One region of the Janthinobacterium glycogeni genome, then DNA from elsewhere that is predicted to be linked to it. Evidence: predicted binding sites of a transcription regulator. Region 1 holds the regulator's gene; the other holds the start of a gene.
The links. Region 1 encodes sigma-54, which starts transcription at its own class of promoters, with help from an activator protein. Its sites were predicted from a motif close to TGGCANGNAANCTGCTTT; they were not measured.

Region 1 (4,212 bases):
GTATTCTTCCGTAAAGAAATCTTCCAGCAGCGCGCTGCCCCCTTGCGGCGTGGCCAGGCCCGCATCGTAAAAGAAACGGATGTCGCCGCCGGCGCACAGGCCTTTCTCGCTGCTGGAGCGAATGATGACGGCGTCCACCTGCGGATCATCGCGCCAGGCCAGCAAGGCCGCGCTCAGGGCGCGCACCATCTCCAGCGACAGGGAATTCAAGGCTTTTGGACGGTCGAGCACGATGTGGCCCGTGCGGTGGCGGATGGAAATCTGGACGAGGTCGCTCATGGCAGGCAGGAAAGAAGTGAAAGTGCAAACATTCTAGCGCCTGCGCGGGGCACATTGCGTTTCGCTGGACGCAAAAAAGGGCGCAATGTGCGCCCTTAGTTGATCACAACTGCTGGAAGCGGGTGGCCTTAGACGGCGACGACGGCGTCTTCCTCGGAGTTGTCTGGCAGATGCTTGATCGCCTCTTTACCGTGCCCTTGCACTTTGGTTTTGTATTTCATCACTTGCCTATCGAGCTTGTCGATCAGGGTATCGATCGCGGCGTACAGGTCGTGCGCCAGGCTTTCCACATAGACGGTCTTGCCGCTCAAACGCAGGTTGACTTCGGCCTTTTGACGTTTTTCTTTCTCTTTGAGGTTATCCACGGTCAGAATCACGGCGATATCGATGACTTGATCGAAATGACGTTTCACGCGCTCCAGCTTCGTTTGTACGTATTCACGGATGGCTGGTGTCACTTCGAGATGATGTCCGCTGATGGTGAGATTCATACACACTCCTAAAGATGATCGGGTTCGTGCGGTCCATCGACTCCGGCCCGCAGAGGAACCGAAAAAAACTTACAAACACTTACGCAGGCTCACTGGCGGAATTTTTAACGCTTCCCGGTATTTGGCAACAGTACGTCGCGCAATCACCATGCCTTGTTCCCCCAGCATGTCCGCAATCTTACTGTCGGATAAAGGATTTTTAGGGTCTTCTGCTCCTGTCAGTTGCACGATCAATGCCCGTATCGCCGTCGATGACGCTTCGCCCCCCGCTTCGGTGGCGACGTGGCTACCAAAGAAATATTTCAACTCGAACATGCCGTGCGGGGTCAGCATGTACTTTTGAGTTGTTACCCGCGAGATAGTACTCTCGTGTAAACCCAGTGTATCAGCTATTTCACGGAGCACAAGGGGGCGCATGGCAACGGCCCCATGCGAGAAAAAGTTCTTTTGTCTTTCTACTATCGCCTGCGCCACACGCAGGATCGTGTCGAAGCGCTGGCGCATATTCTTGATCAGCCACTTGGCTTCCTGCAACTGTGCGCCCATGGCGCCTTCGCCCTTGCCCTGCTTGAGCAGGTTGGCGTACATGGCGTTCACGCGCAGGCGCGGCATGACGTCGTTGTTCAGGGTCACTTGCCAGCCATTGCGCGCGCGCTTGACGACGACGTCGGGCACCACGTAATCGGACACGTCCGAGGCGAACACGGCGCCCGGATGCGGATTGCACTGGCGAATCACCGTCTGCGCTTCGCGCAAGTCTTCATCGTCGCAGTCGAGGGCTTTTTTCAGCTTGTTGAAATCGCGCTGGGCAAACCAGGCCAGGTGCTTTTCCACGATGACGAGGGCCATGCGCCGCGTCACCATGGCGATGTGCGGCAAGCGCTTGATTTGCAGGGCCAGGCATTCGGATGCATTGCGCGCGCCCACGCCGGGCGGATCGAAACTTTGCAGCAGCGACAAGGCCGTGCGCATCTCGTCGGCATCGATTTCCAGCTCTTCCGGCAGGCGCGCCAGAATGTCGTCGAGCGACTCTTCCAGATAGCCATTATCATCGAGCGCGTCGATGATCAGCTCGACCAGCGCGCGGTCGCGCAATTCAAGCACCGTCACGCGCATCTGCTCCATCAGGTGTTCGCGCAGGGTGCAGTGATGGGCCTCCAGTTGCGGGCGGGAATCTTCGTCGTCGGGCGCCTTGCCCCGGCTCGCTTCGCTCCAGTCGCTGTCGCCGCCATCGGCGGCGGCCGGGCCCTCGCCCGCCTCGCCGTCAAAGGTTTCCACTTCGGCCGGCGCCGCGGGCGCCTCCTGGCCAGGCGGCTGGGGCGGCGCTTCGGCCGGCGCCGCCGTGGAGCTCAAAGCCCCGTCGGACAGCAGGCGCAGCGAACGGTCGAGCGGATCGTCTAGGCGCTCGAGCAAGGGATTGTCCGTCAGCAGTTGCTCGAGTTCCTGGTGCAATTCCAGCGTAGACAATTGCAACAGGCGTATCGATTGCTGCAACTGCGGCGTCAGTGCCAGGTGCTGCGAAGTGCGCAGCTGCAATGATTGTTTCATTGGCTTACATGCGGAAGTGTTCGCCCAGATAGACCCGGCGTACCGACTCGTTCGCGATGATGTCGTCGGGGCGTCCCGACGCCAGTACCGAGCCCTGGTTGATGATGTAGGCACGATCGCAAATACCCAGCGTCTCGCGCACATTATGATCGGTGATCAGCACGCCGATATTGCGCTCCTTCAAGAAGCGCACGATGCGCTGGATCTCGATCACGGCGATCGGATCGACGCCGGCAAACGGTTCGTCGAGCAGCACGAAACGGGGATCGGTGGCCAGGGCACGGGCGATTTCCACGCGGCGGCGCTCGCCGCCCGACAGGGACAGCGCCTGATTCTCGCGCAACTTTTCAATCTGCAAGTCGGCCAGCAGTTTATCCAGGCGTTCCTCGATCTCGGCCTTCTTCAAAGGACGGCCTTCGACGGTCTGGATTTCCAGTACGGCGCGGATATTGTCTTCCACCGTCAGCTTGCGGAACACGGACGCCTCCTGCGGCAGATACGACAGGCCCATCTGCGCGCGGCGGTGGATCGGCAGGCTGGAAATGTCCACGCCGCTGATGTCGATGCTGCCGCCGTCCGACGGCACCAGCCCGACGATCATGTAGAACGAGGTGGTCTTGCCGGCGCCGTTCGGGCCCAGCAGCCCCACCACTTCGCCGCATTCGACTTGCAGCGAGACATCATGCACGACTTGCCGCTTGCCATAGGTTTTTTGCAGTCCGCGAACGATCAGGGTGCTGCCGCAACGGGTATTGTCCATTATTTCGTTCCTGGCGCAGGCGTGGCCGGGGCTTTCTCCGCCGCGGGCGCCTTGGTCTTCGGCTGGATCACCATGCGCACGCTGCCGCCATCGGAGGTGCTGGTGCCGCTGTCGGAATTTTCCATCTTGAATACTTCCTTGCGGCTGTCATACGAGATGAAGGCGCCATTGGCCACGTCGGTCACTTTCGTGCCTTCCAGGCGCGTCAGCTTGGCTTTGGAAAACAGTTTCACCACTTCCGTCTTGTTGTCGTATTCAACACGCTCCGCTTCGCCTTCGACCCACAGGTCGCCGGCGCCATCGCGCTTCTGGCGGAAGGTGGCCAGCTTGCCGGGATCGGCCCAGAAGGTGATGAACTGGTAGCCTTGCGGGTCTTCCGTGATCAGGGCCCGGCCCGCCTTCATGGTCAGCGTGCCCTTGACCAGCACGACGTCGCCCGTCAGGGTACGAATCTGCTTGACGTCATCGACGTGACCGCTACGCGCCGTGATGACGGCTTCCTTCTCGGAATCGGCCTTCTCGGCATGCGCCACGCCCATGAGGGCCAGAGAAAATACGCTCAACAGCAAGATGTTCTTCATAGTATGGTTTCCTTGTTTCATTCTGTCATTTTGCCGCCGCGGCCGGGCGCGGTTTCGGCGGGAGGACCATGCGCAGCGCATTCTGCACTTCCACCACGCCAGTGGCGTTATTGGCCTTCATGCCGATACCATTGATGCGCGAGGCGCCCGTCAGGATATTGACAGGCACGTCCGTTTCCATTCGTTCTTCGTCCGGAAACACCGTCAGCGCTTCCGTCCTGACCGTCAGGTTCTGTGCCTTCGGACTGGCCACGCGGTCGATCACGACCTTGCGGTGCAGTTGCAGCCGGGTATTGTCCTGGTCGATATGCGCCAGTTCCGCATTCATGTTCAACGGCGGCATGCCGGGCGTAAGCTTGCGCACGAAGGGCTGGTCGATATCGGACGAATCGTCGGCCGGATAATGCGTGAGCTTGTTGCCCGATACGATATAGCTGGGCTTACCCGTCAAGTCCATGCGCACCAAGCTGAAATTGGTAATGAAATAGTCGGGCTCATCCAGATGCTTGCTGGCCCTGATGTCCTGGCCATTCTTGTTCATCACTTCAAGCAG
Region 2 (4,212 bases), on a different contig from region 1:
CGACCACCCTGGCAATTGCTGCACTCATGGCATCCCTTTCTGCGCGCCGCGCCTGGACTACGGGCGCGGCGCCTGTTGCCGGTTTAGAAGAAGCCCAGCGCTTTCGGGCTATAGCTCACCAGCAAGTTCTTCGTTTGCTGGTAGTGGTCGAGCATCATCTTGTGGTTTTCGCGGCCGATACCCGATTGCTTGTAGCCGCCGAACGCGGCGTGGGCTGGATACAGGTGGTAGCAATTGGTCCACACGCGACCCGCCTGGATGGCGCGGCCCATGCGGAAGGCGCGCGAACCGTCGCGCGTCCACAGGCCGGCACCGAGGCCGTACAAGGTATCGTTGGCGATCGCCAGCGCGTCGGCCTCATCCTTGAAGGTGGTCACGGACACGACCGGTCCGAAAATTTCTTCCTGGAAGATGCGCATCTTGTTGTTGCCCTTGAACACGGTCGGACGCACGTAATAGCCGCCTTCCAGGTCGCCCGCCTGCGTGTGGCGCTCGCCGCCGGCCAGCACTTCGGCGCCTTCCTGGCGGCCGATGTCGAGGTAGGACAGAATTTTTTCCAGCTGCTCCTGCGACGCCTGCGCACCGATCATGGTGGAAGCATCGAGCGGATTGCCCTGCTTGATGGCGGCCACGCGCTTCAAGGCCCGTGCGATGAATTTCTCGTAGATCGATTCCTGGATCAGCACGCGCGATGGGCAGGTGCACACTTCGCCCTGGTTCAGCGCGAACATCGCAAAGCCTTCCAGGCACTTGTCGAAATACTCGTCGTCCGCATCCATCACGTCTTCAAAGAAGATGTTCGGCGACTTGCCGCCCAGCTCCAGGGTGACGGGAATCAGGTTTTGCGCGGCATAGCCCATGATCAAACGGCCCGTGCCCGTTTCGCCCGTAAAGGCGATCTTGGCGATGCGCTTGCTCGAGGCCAGCGGCTTGCCCGCTTCCAGGCCAAAACCGTTGATGATGTTCAGCACGCCAGGCGGCAGCAGGTCGCCGATCAGCTCGATCAACACCATGATGGAAGCGGGGGTTTGCTCGGCCGGTTTCAGGACGACGCAATTGCCGGCGGCCAGGGCTGGCGCCAGTTTCCACACGGCCATCAGGATCGGGAAATTCCACGGGATGATCTGGCCCACGACGCCCAGCGGCTCATGGTAGTGGTAGGCATAGGTTTCCGCGTCGATTTGCGCAACGGAACCTTCCTGCGCGCGGATGCAGCCGGCAAAGTAACGGAAATGGTCAATGGCCAACGGAATGTCGGCGTTCATCGTTTCGCGGATCGGCTTGCCGTTGTCGATGGTTTCCGCCGTGGCGATCAGGCTCAGGTTCTGTTCGATGCGGTCGGCGATGCGGTTCAGGATATTGGCCCGCTCGGCAGGCGACGTCTTGCCCCAGGCCTCCTTGGCGGCATGCGCGGCGTCCAGCGCCAGCTCAACGTCTTCCGTCGTGGAACGGGCGATTTCGCAAAACGGCAGGCCGGTGATCGGCGTGATGTTAGGAAAGTATTCACCTTTTACGGGTGCAACGAATTTGCCGCCGATGTAATTGTCATAGCGTTGTTTGAAGGGATTGGCTACGCCCAGTTTGCTGATGTCTGCGAGATTCATGTCGTCCTCTATCGGGTTAATTAGAATGGAATTACTTAATTAAAATCAAACGTCCTGGTACAGATGGGGTGAGTACACGGAGTCTTCCGCAAATGCCGTGCCAGCTCGCCATCCCCCTACAAACTTAGCCGGTTTTACCCCTGTTGCAAGGGCGTGGCGTCAATACCGGTGCGCTTTTCGGCGCATGCCCGGGCTAGAGCTGCGGGGGCGGGCCTGTGTGCGTTGTGAACAAGGTAAAGGCATCCTGTTCCAATCCGGGCCAGCCCTGCGGCATCTCGCCTGCGCCGCTGCACAATGGAACAGGTGTACCAGACTGGAACACCTGTTCCTGTACCGCTACCGAATCACCACGCCCCATGGCAATTCACCGACGGCAATATCGGCCACCTTGCGCGCGCTGGCCGTATCGATGACGGAAACGCTGTTCGAGCGGCCATTGGCCACGTACAGCTTGGCGCCGTCCGGCGTGATGGCCATGTTCCACGGGCGCTTGCCGACGGGAATGGTCGCCGTGACCTGGTTGCTGGCCGTGTCGATCACCATCACCGTGCCGTCGATGCCGTTCGAGACATATACGTGCTTGCCGCCGGGATGGACCACGATGCCATTCGCATTCTTGCCTGCTGGAATGGTGGCAATCGCCTTGCGCGCGGCCATGTCAATGACATAGACGGCATTGACCAGTTCGCATGCCACATAGGCAAGGCCCGAGTCGGGACTGAAACCGATGCCGCGCGGCCGCAAGCCCACAGCGACGGACGCCACCTGGCGGCGTTGCGCCACGTCGATGACATCAACTTGCTCGGCCTCTTCCGCGCTGACCAGCAGCCAGCGTCCATCCGGGCTGAAGATGGCATGTTCCGGGTTGCGCCCTTGCACCTTGATATCGGCGAGCAAGGTGCCCGTGTGGCCATCGAGCAAGGCCACGCTATTGTTTTCCTCGACGGCCACGGCCACGTGACTACCGTCTTGCGAGGCGCTGACGCCTTCGGGCGACTTGCCCAGCGCCACCGTGCGCACGGGCGCGCCGCCCGCGTTGTCGATCAGCAGCAAGGCGCTGCTGGCCGCGTCCGTGACAAACAACTGTCGTCCGGCGGGATCGGCGGCGATGCCGCGCGGACGCTTGCCTGCCGCGATCTGGCGCACCACCTGGTCAGTCGCCGTGTCGATCACGCTCACGGTGCCCGATTTTTCATTGGGGACATAGGCAAACGGAGCGGCCTGGAGGGCAGTACTGGCAAGCGCGGGCAGCAGCCAGCACACCTGGCGCAAGCGCGAGAAGAAGTTGGGCATAATCACCTTTTCAATGAAAAACACAGGAAAAGCGCGCGGTAGCGGCGCCTCTGACAATTGCTGTATGCAAACGCCGTGCCACGGACACGCGTATAATTTCAGCCCACCAATGGAGACATGGCAGGCATATTGCTTGATACACCTACGCAGACCTGCGCCGCGCACGCGACCAAGCAGGCTTTTATTCACATTGGAGAATCCGCATGCAGCATCGTTTCCGCCTGAACACCATCGCCAGCTTGTTTGTCGCCGGCAGCGCCACCCTGGCCCCCCACGTCTTTGCCGCCGAGGCCGCAGATCCGGGCGCACAACTGATGGATACAGTGGTCGTCAGCGGCAGCCGCATCGCCCACCCGAGCCAGGAAGTACCGGCCTCGATCGATGTCGTCGACAGCGCCCGCATCCAGGAGGGCCAAATCCGCGTCAACGCGTCGGAGGCGCTGGCCGCCGTGCCGGGCCTGGTCGTGCAAAACCGCCAGAACTACGCGCAAGACTTGCAAATATCGTCGCGCGGCTTCGGCGCCCGCTCGGCCTTCGGCGTGCGCGGCGTCAAGCTGATCAGCGATGGCATTCCCGCCAGCATGCCGGACGGCCAGGGCCAGGCCGCCACCTTCAACCTCGATACGGCCGAGCGCATCGAAGTGCTGCGCGGGCCATTTTCCGCCATCTACGGCAACCACTCGGGCGGCGTGATCCAGCTGTTTTCCAAGGAGGGGCAAAATCCCCCGTCCGTCGAACTGAATGTGACGGGCGGCAGCTACGGCACCAGCAAGGTCGATCTCTCGGCGCAAGGCCAGGCAGGCGGCATCGGCTACGTACTCGACGGCTCGCGCTTTCGCACGGACGGTTTCCGCGACCACAGCGCCGCCACGCGCGAACAGGCATTCGGCAAGATCACCGTCAAGCCGAATGCGGACAGCAAGCTGACCATCGTCGCCAACAGCCTGCACCAGGGCAACACGCAAGATCCGCTGGGCGTCACCTGGCCCACGTTTGCCGCCAACCCGCGCGCCGGCGAAATCGACACGACGGATACGCAAAACCCGAAACGCACCCTGGCCGAGCGCTACAACACGCGCAAGAGCATCGACCACCAGCAGATCGGCGCCACCTACGAACAGTCGTTCGGCGATGACCGCCTGCATGTGATGGTGTATGGCGGCAACCGCGACGTGATCCAGTATCAGGCTTTTACCAAGGGTTTTCAGGCGCCAGCCAGCCATTCGGGCGGCGTGGTCGACTTCCAGCGTGAGTTCTATGGGATCGACACTAACTGGCTGCACGTGAACCAGCTGGCCGGCGGCAAGCTGAGCAC

Region 2: the regulator sigma-54 is predicted to act here: its motif matches at 1,690-1,707, upstream of adh (aldehyde dehydrogenase).

Annotation. Positions count from the first base shown of each region.
Region 1 covers NZ_JBNYXP010000008.1:136,755-140,966, reverse strand. Annotated here, with positions in the region: gene ACQ4W4_RS19485 (3-hydroxyisobutyryl-CoA hydrolase) at 1-279, opposite strand, end outside; gene hpf (ribosome hibernation-promoting factor, HPF/YfiA family) at 408-770, opposite strand; gene ACQ4W4_RS19475 (RNA polymerase factor sigma-54) at 840-2,318, opposite strand; gene lptB (LPS export ABC transporter ATP-binding protein) at 2,323-3,078, opposite strand; gene lptA (lipopolysaccharide transport periplasmic protein LptA) at 3,078-3,659, opposite strand; gene lptC (LPS export ABC transporter periplasmic protein LptC) at 3,685-4,212, opposite strand, start outside.
Region 2 covers NZ_JBNYXP010000024.1:9,429-13,640, forward strand. Annotated here, with positions in the region: gene ACQ4W4_RS27335 (DUF779 domain-containing protein) at 1-28, opposite strand, end outside; gene adh (aldehyde dehydrogenase) at 84-1,604, opposite strand; gene ACQ4W4_RS27345 (beta-propeller fold lactonase family protein) at 1,941-2,897, opposite strand; gene ACQ4W4_RS27350 (TonB-dependent receptor family protein) at 3,101-4,212, shown strand, end outside.